One region of the Streptomyces sp. Ag109_G2-15 genome, then DNA from elsewhere that is predicted to be linked to it. Evidence: predicted binding sites of a transcription regulator. Region 1 holds the regulator's gene; each other region holds the start of a gene.
What was found. Region 1 encodes HrcA, which represses chaperone genes, less so after heat shock. Its sites were predicted from a motif close to TTNGCACTCNGNNNNNCNGAGTGCNAA; they were not measured.
Positions count from the first base shown of each region.

Region 2: a site for HrcA is predicted at 2,069-2,095, ahead of groL (chaperonin GroEL). Genes of this name have one in related genera too.
Region 3: a site for HrcA is predicted at 3,019-3,045, ahead of groES (co-chaperone GroES). Genes of this name have one in related genera too.

Region 1 covers NZ_OCNI01000001.1:4,643,751-4,649,118, forward strand. The annotation lists gene hemW (radical SAM family heme chaperone HemW) at 1-262, shown strand, start outside; gene CRP49_RS20795 (DUF3097 domain-containing protein) at 269-1,075, opposite strand; gene CRP49_RS20800 (MBL fold metallo-hydrolase) at 1,110-1,832, opposite strand; gene hrcA (heat-inducible transcriptional repressor HrcA) at 1,994-3,010, shown strand; gene dnaJ (molecular chaperone DnaJ) at 3,011-4,147, shown strand; gene CRP49_RS20815 (nitronate monooxygenase) at 4,360-5,368, shown strand, end outside.
Region 2 covers NZ_OCNI01000001.1:3,455,204-3,460,571, reverse strand. The annotation lists gene CRP49_RS15585 (Uma2 family endonuclease) at 1-202, shown strand, start outside; gene groL (chaperonin GroEL) at 284-1,906, opposite strand; gene CRP49_RS15575 (cold-shock protein) at 2,231-2,437, opposite strand; gene CRP49_RS15570 (MoaD/ThiS family protein) at 2,881-3,156, opposite strand; gene thrC (threonine synthase) at 3,153-4,436, opposite strand; SAM riboswitch class I at 4,454-4,595, opposite strand; gene CRP49_RS15560 (glucosyl-3-phosphoglycerate synthase) at 4,754-5,368, shown strand, end outside.
Region 3 covers NZ_OCNI01000001.1:2,037,333-2,042,700, reverse strand. The annotation lists gene CRP49_RS08725 (methyltransferase domain-containing protein) at 1-1,061, opposite strand, end outside; gene CRP49_RS08720 (polysaccharide deacetylase family protein) at 1,153-2,082, shown strand; gene CRP49_RS08715 (polysaccharide deacetylase family protein) at 2,079-2,924, shown strand; gene groES (co-chaperone GroES) at 3,193-3,501, shown strand; gene groL (chaperonin GroEL) at 3,622-5,250, shown strand; gene CRP49_RS08700 (ester cyclase) at 5,309-5,368, opposite strand, start outside.

The DNA of each region.
Region 1 (5,368 bases):
GGCGCTGGCGTCGGGGCGGTCGCCGGGTGCCGGGCGCGAGCTGCTGTCGGACGAGGACCGGCGGGTGGAGCGGATCCTGCTGGAGCTGCGGCTGCGGGAGGGCGTACCGCTGTCCCTGCTGAAGGAAGAGGGCCTTGCGGCTTCCCGGCGGGCGCTGGCGGACGGACTCCTGCAGGAAGGCCCGTACGAGGAGGGGCGTGCGGTGCTGACCCTGCGCGGGCGGCTGCTTGCGGACGCGGTGGTGCGGGACCTGGTGGACTGAGCGGGGTCAGGCGGGCGGTGCCGTGACGAAGTCGATCAACTCCTCCACCCGCCCCAGCAACTCCGGCTCAAGGTCCTTGTAGGACCGCACCCGCCCCAGGATCCCCTGCCAAGCCGCCCCCGTGTTCTCCGGCCACCCCAGCGCCCGGCACACCCCCGTCTTCCAGTCCTGTCCGCGCGGCACCCGCGGCCAGCCGGGGATCCCCAGGGACGACGGCTTCACCGCCTCCCAGATGTCGATGTACGGGTGGCCGACGACCAGCGCGTGTTCGCTCGTCACCGACTCCGCGACGCGCCACTCCTTCGTGCCGGGGACGAGGTGGTCCACGAGCACGCCCAGCCGCGCGTCCGGGCCCGGACCGAACTCCGCCACGATCGCCGGCAGGTCGTCCACGCCCTCCAGGTACTCCACGACCACGCCCTCGATGCGCAGGTCGTCGCCCCAGACCTTCTCGACCAGTTCGGCGTCGTGCCGGCCCTCGACGTAGATGCGGCCGGCGCGGGCCACGCGCGCGCGTGCGCCGGGGACGGCGACCGAGCCGGATGCCGTACGGGTGGGGCGGACAGGGCCCGAGGACGGGCGCACCAGCGTCACCACCCTGCCCTCCAGCAGGAAGCCCCGTGGCTCCAGCGGGAACACCCGGTGCTTGCCGAAGCGGTCCTCCAGGGTCACCGTGCCCGCCTCGCAGCGGATCACCGCGCCGCAGAAGCCGGTGCCGGGCTCCTCGACCACCAGGCCGGGCTCCGCCGGGACCTCCGGAACGGGCTTGGGCTTCTTCCAGGGCGGGGTCAGGTCCGGCGAGTACTGGCGCATTCGGATGACGATAGGAGAAGCCGCCGACCGGCACTCATGACACGCCGAAACGCGCTGCCAGCGCGTCGCGTTGGCGTCGTACGAACGCCGCGTCCACCACCGCTCCGTGACCGGGCACGTACAGCGCGTCCTCGCCGCCGAGGGCGAGCAGCCGGTCGAGGGCGTCGGGCCAGCGGGACGGTACGGCGTCCGGGCCCGCCTGGGGTTCGCCGGATTCCTCGACCAGGTCGCCGCAGAAGACGATCTCCGGGGTGCCGGGGACGAGCACCGCGAGATCGTGGGCCGTGTGGCCGGGGCCCACGTTGGCCAGCAGCGCCTGGCGGCCGTCGCCGAGGTCCAGCGTCCACTCGCCGGAGACCAGGTGGCGGGGAGAGGGGAGGGCGGCGACGGCCTCGTCCGCGTCCGGGGCCGGCAGGCCGTTCCTGACCGCGTCCTGGCGCAGCTCCTCGCGTTCGTACGCGAGCACCGCGTCGATGCCCACCGCCCCGTACGTCTCCGCCCCGGCGAAGGCGGCCGCGCCGAAGACGTGGTCGAAGTGGGGATGGGTGAGCGCGAGATGGGTCACACCGTGCCCCGCCAGCCGCTGCGCCGCCGTCCGCAGCCGCTCGCCCTCGGCCGGGCTCGACCCGGCGTCCACCATCAGCGCCGTACCCGCGCCGAGAACCAGGCCCGCGGTGCAGTCCCAGCCGGGCAGCCGGCACCGGCCCACCCCGGGCGCCAGCCGCTCCCACCCCAGCTCTTCCCAAGTCACCGTCATACCGCGACGCTAGCGGTACAACCCGGTACGGCAGGACCGACCTTGCCCAGTGAGTACCCCACGCCCGTACACTGGGCTGGGGAAGGCTGGCACTCGGACACGCAGAGTGCCAGGCGGGCGATCGGAAGGGCCGAGGGACGACATGCTGGAGGTGCGCGCGAATGCTGAGTGAACGCAGGCTTCAGGTGCTGCGCGCCATCGTCCAGGACTATGTGGGCACCGAGGAGCCGGTGGGCTCGAAGGCGCTCACCGAGCGGCACAACCTCGGTGTCTCCCCGGCGACCGTGCGCAACGACATGGCGGCCCTGGAGGACGAGGGGTTCATCGCCCAGCCGCACACCAGTGCCGGGCGCATCCCGACCGACAAGGGCTACCGGCTGTTCGTGGACAAGCTCGCGGGCGTCAAGCCGATGAGCGCGCCCGAGCGCCGGGCGATCCAGAACTTCCTGGAGGGCGCCGTCGACCTCGACGACGTCGTGGCCCGCACGGTCCGGCTGCTCGCGCAGCTGACCCGGCAGGTCGCCGTCGTGCAGTACCCGTCCCTGACCCGGTCCACCGTGCGGCACGTGGAGCTGCTCTCGCTCGCCCCCGCGCGCGTGATGCTCGTGCTGATCACGGACACCGGCCGGGTCGAGCAGCGGATGGTCGACTGCCCGGCTCCCTTCGGCGAGGCGTCCCTGGCGGACCTCAGGGCCCGGCTGAACAGCCGGGTCGCGGGCCGCAGGTTCACCGACGTGCCGCGACTGGTCGAGGACCTGCCCGAGGCCTTCGACGTCGAGGACCGCGGTACGGTCTCCGCAGTGCTCTCCACTCTGCTGGAGACACTGGTCGAGGAGAACGAGGAGCGGCTGATGATCGGCGGCACCGCCAATCTCACCCGCTTCGGACATGACTTCCCCCTGGTGATCCGGCCCGTCCTGGAGGCCCTCGAGGAGCAGGTCGTGCTCCTCAAGCTCCTCGGCGAGGCGAAGGATCCGGGCATGACCGTGCGCATCGGGCACGAGAACGCCCATGAAGGACTCAACTCCACCTCCGTCGTGTCGGTCGGCTACGGTTCGGGCGGCGAGGCGGTTGCCAAGCTCGGCGTGGTCGGACCGACCCGCATGGACTACCCGGGAACGATGGGAGCGGTACGCGCAGTGGCACGGTACGTCGGACAGATCCTGGCGGAGTCGTAAGTGGCCACGGACTACTACGCCGTTCTCGGCGTGCGCCGCGACGCGTCGCAGGATGAGATCAAGAAGGCGTTCCGTCGGCTCGCGCGCGAGCTGCACCCGGACGTCAACCCCGATCCGAAGACCCAGGAGCGGTTCAAGGAGATCAACGCCGCTTACGAGGTGTTGTCGGACCCGCAGAAGAAGCAGGTCTACGACCTCGGCGGCGACCCGCTCTCCCAGTCGGGCGGCGCCGGTGCGGGCGGCTTCGGGGCCGGTGGCTTCGGCAACTTCTCCGACATCATGGACGCGTTCTTCGGTACGGCGTCGCAGCGCGGCCCGCGCTCGCGCACCCGGCGCGGCCAGGACGCGATGATCCGCATCGAGGTCGAGCTGGACGAGGCGGCCTTCGGGACGACCAAGGACATCCAGGTCGACACCGCGGTCGTCTGCAACACCTGTAACGGTGAAGGCGCGGCTCCCGGCACGTCCGCCCAGACGTGTGACATGTGCCGCGGCCGCGGTGAGGTCTCGCAGGTGACCCGGTCCTTCCTGGGCCAGGTCATGACCTCCCGCCCCTGCCCCCAGTGCCAGGGCTTCGGCACGGTCGTGCCGACCCCGTGCCCGGAGTGCGCGGGCGACGGGCGCGTACGGTCGCGTCGCACGCTCACGGTCAAGATCCCGGCCGGTGTCGACAACGGCACGCGGATCCAGCTGGCCGGCGAGGGCGAGGTCGGCCCCGGTGGCGGTCCGGCCGGTGACCTGTACGTCGAGATCCACGAGCTGCCGCACCAGACCTTCCAGCGGCGCGGTGACGACCTGCACTGCACGGTCACGATCCCGATGACGGCGGCGGCCCTCGGCACCAAGGTGCCGCTGGAGACCCTGGACGGCATGGAGGAGGTCGACATCCGGCCCGGCACCCAGTCCGGCCAGTCGATCCCGCTGCACAGCCGGGGCGTCACGCATCTGCGCGGCGGCGGCCGGGGTGACCTGATCGTCCACGTCGAGGTCACGACCCCGACCAAGCTCGACCCGGAGCAGGAGCGGCTGCTGCGCGAGCTGGCGAAGCTGCGGGGCGAGGAGCGGCCGCAGGGGCAGTTCCAGCCGGGTCAGCAGGGGTTGTTCTCGCGACTGAAGGATGCTTTCAACGGTCGCTGACGCGAGCTGCGGGGTCGGCCGGGGGTCCGGGGGTTGGCCCCCGGGCAGGCACAGTCAGCCGGGTCAGCAGGGGTTGTTCTCGCGACTGAAGGATGCTTTCAACGGGCGCTGAGCCATCGTCTACGGGGTGCTTCGGCACCCCGTATGCCGGTGGCCTATGCCGTGGGAAGCCCGGATTCGGACTTGTTCGGAGGACGTGACAACATGCCGTCATGTCCTCCGCACTGACCGATCTCTTCCCCCACCCGATCGTGCAGGCCCCCATGGCGGGCGGTGTCTCCGTCCCGCAGCTCGCCGCCGCCGTGTCCGAGGCGGGCGGTCTCGGGTTCCTCGCCGCCGGATACAAGACCGCCGACGGCATGTACCAGGAGATCAAGCAGCTGCGGGGGCTCACGAGCCGGCCCTTCGGTGTGAACCTCTTCATGCCCCAGCCCGAGTATGCCGAGTCGGGCGCCGTCGAGGTCTACGCCCACCAGCTGGCCGGTGAGGCCGCCTGGTACGAGACCGAGCTGGGCGACCCCGACAGCGGCCGGGACGACGGCTACGACGCCAAGCTCGCCGTCCTGCTCGACAACCCGGTGGCGGTCGTCTCCTTCCACTTCGGCGTCCCGAGCCGGGACGTCCTCGACTCCCTCCGCCGTGCCGGAACCTTCACCCTGGTCACCGCCACCACCGCCGAGGAGGCCCTCGCGGTCGAGCGGGCCGGGGCGGACGCGGTGATCGCGCAGGGCGTGGAGGCCGGCGGCCACCAGGGCACCCACCGGGACATCCCGGAGAACGACGGCTCCGGCATCGGCCTGCTCTCGCTGATCGCCCAGATCCGGGAGGCCGTGAGCATCCCGGTCGTCGCGGCCGGCGGCGTCATGCGCGGCAGCCAGATCGCCGCCGTCCTCGCGGCGGGCGCGAGCGCGGCCCAGCTGGGCACCGCGTTCCTCGCCACCCCCGAGTCCGGCGCCAACGCCCGGCACAAGCAGGCGCTGACCAACCCCCTGTTCGCCCGCACCGAGCTGACCCGCGCCTTCTCCGGCCGCCCGGCGCGCGGACTGGTCAACCGCTTCCTGCGCGAGCACGGCCCGTACGCTCCCGCCGCCTACCCCGAGATCCACCACCTGACCTCGCCGCTGCGCAAGGCCGCCGCCAAGGCCGGGGACGCGCAGGGCATGGCGCTGTGGGCGGGCCAGGGGCACCGGATGGCCCGCGAGCTGCCGGCCGGGGAGCTGG
Region 2 (5,368 bases), 1.2 Mb from region 1:
CAAGCCCATCGGCTACGCCGAGGCCGACATTCCTGTCTACCTCCTCGTCGACCGTGACAACTGCACAGTCGTCGTGTACAGCGAGCCCAAAGACGGCCGCTACCGTCAGTCCCCCTCCTACCCCTGGGGAGCAATCATCGAGCTCCCGCCCCCGGTGAGCATCACCCTCGACACCGAGCCTCTGAAGAAGTACGCCTACTGAAACGCCCAAGGGCGGCACCCCCAGCCAGAAGCTGGACGTACCGCCCTCGGTCCGAAGGACAGGCGATCAACCAGAGGTCGATCAGAAGTCCATGTCACCGCCCGGCATGCCGCCCGGAGCGGCCGCGGCGGCCTTCTCCGGCTTGTCGGCGATGACGGCCTCGGTGGTGAGGAACAGCGCGGCGATGGAGGCGGCGTTCTGCAGGGCAGAGCGGGTCACCTTCGCCGGGTCGATGATGCCCTCGGCGATCATGTCGACGTACTCACCCGTGGCGGCGTTCAGGCCGTGGCCGACGGCCAGGTTGCGCACCTTCTCCACGACGACGCCGCCCTCGAGACCACCGTTGACGGCGATCTGCTTCAGCGGGGCCTCCAGCGCGAGCTTCACGGCGTTGGCGCCGGTCGCCTCGTCACCCTCGAGGTCCAGCTTCTCGAAGACGTTGGAGGCCTGCAGCAGGGCCACGCCACCACCGGCGACGATGCCCTCCTCGACGGCGGCCTTCGCGTTGCGGACGGCGTCCTCGATGCGGTGCTTGCGCTCCTTCAGCTCCACCTCGGTGGCGGCACCGGCCTTGATGACCGCGACACCGCCGGCGAGCTTCGCCAGGCGCTCCTGCAGCTTCTCGCGGTCGTAGTCCGAGTCGCTGTTCTCGATCTCGGCGCGGATCTGGTTCACCCGGCCGCCCACCTGCTCCGAGGAGCCGGCGCCGTCGACGATGGTGGTCTCGTCCTTGGTGATGACGACCTTGCGGGCGCGGCCCAGGAGGTCCAGGGTCGCGTTCTCCAGCTTGAGGCCGACCTCCTCGGAGATGACCTCGCCGCCCGTGAGGATGGCGATGTCGCCGAGCATGGCCTTGCGGCGGTCACCGAAGCCCGGGGCCTTGACGGCGACGGACTTGAAGGTGCCGCGGATCTTGTTGACGACCAGGGTCGACAGGGCCTCGCCCTCGACGTCCTCGGCGATGATCAGCAGCGGCTTGCCCGACTGCATGACCTTCTCGAGGAGCGGGAGCAGGTCCTTGACGGAGCCGATCTTGGAGTTGGCGATGAGGATGTACGGGTCCTCGAGCGACGCCTCCATGCGCTCCATGTCGGTCGCGAAGTAGGCGGAGATGTAGCCCTTGTCGAAGCGCATGCCCTCGGTGAGCTCGAGCTCCAGACCGAAGGTGTTGCTCTCCTCGACGGTGATGACGCCTTCCTTGCCGACCTTGTCCATGGCCTCGGCGATCAGCTCGCCGATCTGGGTGTCGGCGGCGGAGATGGACGCGGTGGAGGCGATCTGCTCCTTGGTCTCGACGTCCTTCGCCTGCTCCAGGAGGGCGGCGGAGACGGCCTCGACGGCCTTCTCGATACCGCGCTTCAGAGCCATCGGGTTGGCGCCCGCGGCGACGTTGCGGAGGCCTTCCTTGACCAGGGCCTGGGCCAGGACGGTCGCGGTCGTCGTGCCGTCACCGGCTACGTCGTCCGTCTTCTTGGCGACTTCCTTGACCAGCTCGGCGCCGATCTTCTCGAACGGGTCCTCGAGCTCGATCTCCTTGGCGATGGAGACACCGTCGTTGGTGATCGTGGGGGCGCCCCACTTCTTCTCGAGGACGACGTTGCGGCCCTTGGGGCCGAGCGTCACCTTCACGGCGTCCGCGAGCTGGTTCATGCCGCGCTCGAGGCCGCGCCGCGCCTCCTCGTCGAACGCGATGATCTTGGCCATGTGAAGTGGTCCCTCCAGGACTGGGGGTGATTCCTTCGGACCGCGCCCGCGCCCGCGACGGACGGCTCGCCGGCCTGTGGTTCCTTGCCCCACCTGGCCTGCGGGCCTCACCGACCCGGTCCTTCTTTGTCACTCTCACCTTCAGAGTGCTAACGCCAATGATTAGCACTCGGCACCCCCGAGTGCAAGCGCCTCGGGCATGCCGGAGGGGGCCTCAGCCGCGCGCGAACAGGGGGCGGCGGGCACGACGAAGGGCCCGTACCCCAGGAGGTACGGGCCCTTCGAAGATGAACAGAAGAACGTCGCTGTCAGTCGACGCGTGCTTCAGCTGGTCGCCAGACGGACCATGTCCGCCTGCGGGCCCTTCTGACCCTGCGAGATCTCGAAGTCGACCCGCTGTCCCTCTTCCAGGGTGCGGTAACCGTCCATCTGGATCGCGCTGTAGTGGACGAAAACATCCGCACCACCGTCGACCGCGATGAAGCCGTACCCCTTCTCCGCGTTGAACCACTTGACGGTGCCCTGAGCCATGCCTAACTCCCCTATTACTGGCCCTTGCACAGATCCACACTTCGCGGACCCGGGTCAGACCTCACCCCCCATTGGTCGGGGGCGTGCGCCGGAACGCGTCGACCGCGGCTGAATGTATCTGTCCAACTGCCGTCTGCAACAGGTCAATCGGACGAGAATTCTGGACGAGACCGGTCCGGAATCTGCCGAGAATTCGTCCGAATTCAGGGCAAGTCGGGCCCTATAAAAGCCACAAAAGCGGCATATAACCCGCGCACTTTGGCTGTTTCTCGCCGGGGCGTAGTGCATGATTCCGGGGCTTGCGACCCGCAGGTCCGGAACGCGTTCCCCAACTGTACCGCGCTCAATCACACAGAATGGCCCCCTCCGCTTCTCTCACGGAGGAGGCCATTCGATGAACAATCGGTAACCGGGGTTACCGACGGTAATGATGTGTCATTCGGTCAGCCGCCGGCGACGGCCGGAATGATGGAGACACCGGCACCGTCCGGGGTCGCGGTCTCCAGACCCTGCTCGAAGCGGACGTCGTCGTCATTGACGTACACGTTGACGAAACGGCGCAGCTTGCCCTGGTCGTCGAGAACGCGGGCCGCGATGCCCGTGTGGTTCTTCTCCAGGTCCCCGATGACCTCGGCGAGGGTCGCCCCCTCAGCGGCGACCTCGGCCTGGCCCCCGGTGTAGGTGCGCAGGATGGTGGGGATGCGAACGGTCACGCTCATGCGAGGCCAGCCTCTCGGAAGGAGTCCAGGGTCGGGCGGATGGTGGCGGTGAGCCCCGTACCGGCCACCGCGTCGAGGGTCTTCAGGCCGTCACCCGTGTTGAGAACGACCGTGGTGAGCGACGGGTCCAGCACACCGCTCTCGATCAGCTTCTTCGTCACGCCGACCGTCACGCCACCGGCGGTCTCCGCGAAGATGCCCTCGGTGCGGGCCAGCAGCTTGATCGCGTCGACGACCTGCTCGTCGGTCACGTCCTCCACCGCACCACCGGTGCGACGGGCGATGTCCAGGACGTACGGGCCGTCGGCCGGGTTGCCGATCGCCAGCGACTTGGCGATGGTGTTCGGCTTCTGCGGGCGGACCACGTCGTGGCCGGCCTTGAAGGCGGTGGACACCGGCGAGCAGCCCTCGGCCTGGGCACCGAAGATCTTGTACGGCTTGTCCTCGACGAGCCCGAGCTTGATCAGCTCCTGCAGGCCCTTGTCGATCTTCGTGAGCTGGGAGCCGGAGGCGATCGGGACCACGATCTGGTCCGGGAGCCGCCAGCCGAGCTGCTCGCAGATCTCGTACGCCAGGGTCTTGGAGCCCTCCGCGTAGTACGGCCGCAGGTTGACGTTGACGAAGCCCCAGCCCTCGCCGGCCGGGTCACCGATCAGCTCGGAGCAGAACCGGTTCACGTCGTCGTAGTTGCCCTCGATGCCGACCAGCTCGCCGCCGTAGACCGCGGCCATGACGACCTTGCCCTGCTCCAGGTCGTGCGGGATGAACACACAGGAGCGGAAGCCGGCGCGGGCGGCGGCGGCGCCGACGGCACCGGCGAGGTTGCCGGTGGAGGAGCAGGAGAGGGTGGTGAAACCGAAGGCGCGGGCGGCCTCCAGGGCCTGGGCGACGACGCGGTCCTTGAAGGAGTGCGTCGGGTTGCCGGAGTCGTCCTTCACGTACAGCCCGCCGGTGACGCCCAGCTCGCGGGCCAGGTTGTCGGCCTTGACGAGCTTGGTCCAGCCGGGGTTGATGTTGGGCTTGTCGGCCACGTCGGCGGGGACGGGCAGCAGCGGCGCGTACCGCCAGATGTTCGCGGGGCCGGCCTCGATCCGCTTGCGCAGCTCTTCGGTGTCGTAGGCGGAGAAGTCGTAGGCGATCTCCAGCGGGCCGAAACACTCCTCGCAGGCGAACACCGGCCCGAGGGGCACCTGGTGACCGCACTCGCGACAGCTCAGCGCTGCGGCGGGGCCGAGGTCTACGGTGGGATTGCTGGTGCTTGCAACTGTCTGCACAGCCATGGAGGCGAGGCCCTTTCTCCTCATCTTCCTCACGACGCATCTCGCCGTGAGACGGATTTGGCACCTTCCCTAGCCGGGAGCCTCGCTGGAGAACGAGAACCGACTGGAGGGTTGCCGGGGCTTCATCGGGCCGTTTCCCTCTGCCCCTCTGGATGAGCTGTATGTGGTTGTCAACGCTCGTTGACCCGGACATGCGATGGTCACCGGCGTTGTTCAAGACTGTAACCGAAGGCCAGGACAGTTGAGATAGTCGTCCGAACCGCGAGATGGATCACACGGTCACCCCCTGTGATCACGACAGTGAGGAGCCGCAGACCGTGCTGGAAGAAGTCGACCGCTGGCTGGCCACCCGCTCCTGGTCCGTGACCGATCGTCCGCTCCACCGGATACTCGCCGCCAAGCAGCGCACCGGTCAGTCCGTCTCCGTCGTCCTGCCCGCGCTGAACGAGGAGGAGACGGTCGGCGACATCGTCGCGATCATCCGTCACGACCTCATGCAGCAGGCCCCGCTCGTCGACGAGATCGTCGTCGTCGACTCCGGGTCCACCGACCGTACCTCCGAGATCGCCGCCAGGGCCGGCGCGCGGGTCGTCCACCGCGACGACATCCTGCCGCGCATCCCGGCCGTCCCCGGCAAGGGCGAGGTGCTGTGGCGCTCCCTGCTGGTGACCAGCGGGGACATCGTCTGCTTCATCGACGCCGACCTGAAGGAGTTCTCCTCCGACTTCGTCTCCGGCATAGTCGGCCCGCTGCTCACCGAGCCGGGCGTCGACCTGGTCAAGGCGATGTACGACCGCCCGCTCGGCGGCGCTGCGGGACAGGGCGGCCGGGTCACCGAACTCATGGCCCGCCCGCTGCTGAACATGCACTGGCCGCAGCTGGCCGGTTTCGTGCAGCCGCTCGGCGGCGAGTACGCGGCCCGCCGCTCACTG
Region 3 (5,368 bases), 2.6 Mb from region 1:
TCCGGCTCCACCGCCGACCCCCGCTTCTTCACGGTCAGCGTGCCGACCTCCCGCTCCCGCAGCAGGGCCTTCAACTTCTTGACGTTGAAGGGGAGTCGGTCGGTGATCTCGTAGGCCGAGGCGTACGGCGTCGGACGCAGTTCGTCGGCCGTGACGTACGCGATGGTCTCGTCGACCAGGCCGCCGCCGACCTCCTCGGCCACCTCCGCGACCAGATGGGCGCGGATGACGGCGCCGTCGGGCTCGTACAAGTACCGGCCGACCGGGCGTACCCGGGGATCGGGCAGTCCCCGGCCGAGCAGCGTGCGCGGGCCGGGCAGCAGCGTGGCCCGCACGCTTCCCGGCTTTCCGGCCCCGAACCACAGCACCGCCTCCTTCACGTCCCCGCCGTCCGAGATCCACTCGGCCTCGGCCTCGGCGGGAATCGCCTCGTGCGGGATGCCGGGGGCGATCTTCAGGGCGGCCCGGGGAGCGCCGAGGGCCGTGGCGACCGCCCAGGACAGGGGCGGTGAGTAGGCCTCCGGGTCGAAGATCCGGCCCCGCCCGCCCCGGCGCGCCGGGTCCACGAACACGGCGTCGTAGCCCGCCGTGTCCACCTCCGTGACGTCCGCCTCCCGCACCTCGATCAGCCCCGCGAGCCCCAGCGCCTCGGCGTTCGCCCGGGCCGCGGCCGCCGTCAGCGGATCCCGGTCCACGGCCAGCACCCGGATCCCGGCCCGGGCCAGCGCGATCGCGTCGCCGCCGATCCCGCAGCACAGGTCGGCGACCGAGGTCACGCCCAGCTCCCGCATACGGCCCGCCCGGTACGCCGCCACGCTCGCCCGGGTCGACTGCTCGACCCCGTTCGGCGTGAAGTACATCCGCCGCGCGTCCTCGGCCCCGAACTTCGCCACCGCCCGCTGCCGCAGCCGGGCCTGCCCCAGCGCCGCCGACACCAGTTCGGCGGGGTGCTCGCGGCGCAGCCGGGTGGCGACGGCCAGCTCCTGTGCGGGGTCGGTGTCGCGCACCTCGTCGAGGAGGGCGCGGCCTTCGGGGGTGAGGAGAAGGGCGAGGTCGTTCACCGGGTCATTGTGGGCCAGTCGGTGGATGGTGCGCCTCCGGCGGCGGTGTCGGACCGGGTTCGGGGCCCCGGGGCTGGAAGGATCCGACGCCATGCGAGTAGTAGTACAAAATGACAAAAGTCGGGCACGGCTTCCGAAGCTCGCCCTCCGCTGCGCGGTAGCCGCGCTGGCCTCCACCGCCCTTCTCTCCGGCTGTGCCGCCCTCGGCTCGGACTCCGGAGCCCAGGGCGCCCCCGGCCAGGGCGGCCACGGCGGCCACGGCGGGCCGGTGGACCCGCAGGCCCGCCTCGCCGCCGAACACGCCCGCCTGGTCGCCGCCGCCCGGCACTGGAACCTCGACGAGGTCCCGCTGAGACCCCCTGCGCCACCGACCAGGAAGCCGAAGATCACCGCGCGCGACGGCTTCGAGGTGGACGGCCAGGAGGAGGAGAACCTGCCGCCGGTCTTCACCACCGTCCCCACCAGGCAGAAGGTCGTCTTCCTCACCATCGACGACGGCGCCGAGAAGGACCCGGCGTTCCTGCGCATGATGAGCGACCTGAAGATCCCCTACACGGCCTTCCTCAGCAACTACCTGGTCAAGGACGACTACGGCTACTTCCGCCGGATGCAGTCCGAGGGTCACACCCTCAACAACCACACCCTCACCCACCCCTACCTGCCCGGACTGTCCTACGAGGAGCAGAAGGACGAGATCTGCGGCATGCAGGCCGTCATGAAGCGGCAGTTCGGCAAGGCGCCGACCGTCTTCCGCCCGCCCTACGGCAACTACAACGGCGACACCCTGCGCGCCGCCAAGGTCTGCGGGATCAAGTACGCGCCGATCTGGGACGAGGAGGTCTTCGTCGACCACTGGGAGTACCGCGAGGACGACAAGAACCTGCACCCCGGCGACATCGTGCTCACCCACTTCCGCGGCCGCGACGACTGGGACGGCACGATGGTCGACGACATGCGCCGCTTCCTGAACAAGGTCACGCGCGAGGGGTACGCCGTGGCGCGCCTGGAGGACTACCTGTGAGGCGCCGGGGGCGACCGGGGCGCGGTCCGGGAGGGGTACCGGCCGGGCTGGCCGCCGTACTCGCCTCGGCCCTCCTCCTCACCGGCTGCGCCCAGTCGGTCGACCCCATCGAACGCCTCGGCAAACGCGCGGCCCAAGGCGTACGGCAACCGAGCCCGTCCGGCAGCCAGGCCTACCGCCGCTGGGGCCTGGCCGCCCCGCTCGCCGCCCCGCCCCGCCACCTGGCCCGCCTTCCCACGGCCCACCGGGCGGGCGCCTTCCCGCCCCGGGTCGTGGACCACGTCGCCACCACCGACAAGGTCGTCTTCCTCACCTACGACGACGGCGCCGAGCGCGACCCGCGCTTCGTCGACATGGTCCGCGACCTCGGGCTGCCGGTCAGCTTCTTCCTCACCGACAGCGTCGTAGGCCCCGGCTACGGCCACTTCGCCCGCCTGCGCGCCGTCGGCGCCGACATCGAGAACCACACCCTCGACCACCCGGCGATGCCCGGACTGCCGTACGCCGGCCAGCGCGCCGAGATCTGCGGCCAGCAGGACAAACTCAGGTCCCGCTTCGGCATCCGCCCCCGCCTCTTCCGCCCGCCCTACGGCACGTACGACACCACCACCCTGCGCGCGGCCGCCGACTGCGGCATCTCCGCACTCGTCCTGTGGCGCGCCGCCATGACCTCCGACGGCATCGCCTACGCCCACGGAGAGCGCCACCTGCGCCCGGGCGACATCGTCCTGGTCGGCCCCGACGAGGCCACGGGCCCCACCCTCAAGGAACGCACGGCGCGCCTGCTGCGCCGCGTCCAGGCAAGGGGACTGACGGTGGGGCGCCTTGAGGATTACCTGTAACGGTTCTTTTCAGCGCCGTCCGCATCAACCAGCCCGTCCGGCGTTTGAGGACGAGGCCGTTCAGGCCGGTAACCTGCCGACGCGCCGCACGGCATTGGCACTCCGCTTGACCGAGTGCTAATCGCGGTCATAGTCTCGGCTCTGGCACTCGGCAGATGAGAGTGCCAACAAACGCGACGGGCAGGTCCGGCACCCGCGACGACGGATCGACCTGGTCGCCACCTCAGACAGTTAACCCCGTGAGATCTCCGAAGGGGGAGGTCGGATCGTGACGACCGCCAGCTCCAAGGTTGCCATCAAGCCGCTCGAGGACCGCATCGTGGTCCAGCCGCTGGACGCCGAGCAGACCACGGCCTCTGGCCTGGTCATCCCGGACACCGCCAAGGAGAAGCCCCAGGAGGGCGTCGTCCTGGCCGTGGGCCCGGGCCGCTTCGAGAACGGCGAGCGCCTTCCGCTCGACGTCAAGACCGGCGACATCGTGCTGTACAGCAAGTACGGCGGCACCGAGGTGAAGTACAACGGCGAGGAGTACCTCGTCCTCTCGGCTCGCGACGTCCTCGCGATCATCGAGAAGTAATCACCTCGAGCACTCAGTTGCTTCCAGCTGCGCCCCTGGCCCCCGCGACCACCTAAGAAGCCGGGCGCCAGGGCGCAGTTCTTTTTTCACCCACAGATTTCCGAGAGGGCTCCCGCTGTCATGGCGAAGATCCTGAAGTTCGACGAGGACGCCCGTCGCGCCCTCGAGCGCGGCGTCAACAAGCTGGCCGACACGGTGAAGGTGACGATCGGCCCCAAGGGTCGCAACGTCGTCATCGACAAGAAGTTCGGCGCCCCCACCATCACCAACGACGGTGTCACGATCGCCCGTGAGATCGAGGTCGAGGACCCGTACGAGAACCTCGGCGCCCAGCTGGTGAAGGAGGTGGCGACCAAGACCAACGACATCGCTGGTGACGGCACCACCACCGCCACCGTGCTCGCCCAGGCGCTGGTTCGCGAGGGCCTGAAGAACGTCGCCGCCGGCGCCTCCCCGGCCTCCCTGAAGAAGGGCATCGACGCGGCCGTCGCCGCCGTCTCCGAGGACCTCCTCGCCTCGGCCCGCCCGATCGAGGAGAAGTCCGACATCGCCGCCGTCGCCGCGCTGTCCGCCCAGGACCAGCAGGTCGGCGAGCTGATCGCCGAGGCGATGGACAAGGTCGGCAAGGACGGTGTCATCACCGTCGAGGAGTCCAACACCTTCGGTCTGGAGCTGGACTTCACCGAGGGCATGGCCTTCGACAAGGGCTACCTGTCGCCGTACTTCGTGACGGACCAGGAGCGCATGGAGGCCGTCCTGGAGGACCCCTACATCCTCATCAACCAGGGCAAGATCTCCTCCATCCAGGACCTGCTGCCGCTGCTGGAGAAGGTCATCCAGTCGGGTGCCTCCAAGCCGCTGCTGATCATCGCCGAGGACCTCGAGGGCGAGGCCCTGTCGACCCTGGTCGTCAACAAGATCCGTGGCACCTTCAACGCCGTCGCGGTGAAGGCCCCCGGCTTCGGCGACCGCCGCAAGGCGATGCTGCAGGACATGGCCGTCCTCACCGGCGCCACCGTCATCTCCGAGGAGGTCGGCCTCAAGCTCGATCAGGCCGGCCTGGACGTGCTGGGCTCCGCCCGCCGCGTGACGGTCACCAAGGACGACACGACCATCGTCGACGGCGCCGGCAACTCCGAGGACGTCGTGGGCCGCGTCAACCAGATCAAGGCCGAGATCGAGAACACCGACTCCGACTGGGACCGCGAGAAGCTCCAGGAGCGCCTCGCGAAGCTGGCCGGCGGCGTGTGCGTCATCAAGGTCGGCGCCGCCACCGAGGTGGAGCTGAAGGAGAAGAAGCACCGTCTGGAGGACGCCATCTCCGCGACCCGCGCCGCGGTCGAGGAGGGCATCGTCTCCGGTGGTGGCTCCGCGCTGGTCCACGCCGTCAAGGTCCTGGAGGGCAACCTCGGCAAGACCGGCGACGAGGCCACGGGTGTCTCGGTCGTCCGCCGCGCCGCCGTCGAGCCGCTGCGCTGGATCGCCGAGAACGCCGGCCTCGAGGGCTACGTCATCGTCTCCAAGGTGGCCGAGCTGGAGAAGGGCAACGGCTACAACGCCGCCACCGGCGAGTACGGCGACCTGGTCAAGGCCGGCGTCATCGACCCGGTCAAGGTCACCCGCTCCGCCCTGGAGAACGCCGCCTCCATCGCCTCCCTGCTGCTCACGACCGAGACCCTGGTCGTCGAGAAGAAGGAAGAGGAGCCGGCCGAGGCGGGCCACGGCCACGGTCACGGCCACTCCCACTGAGGCACCTCAGCACTGAGGCCCGGCACCCCCTCGGGGTGCCGGGCCTTCGCGTTTCCTCCTAGGTCTCCAGCGCGTCCAGCGCGCCCAACTGCCCCAGCAGCCCGAGCCGGTCGTACTG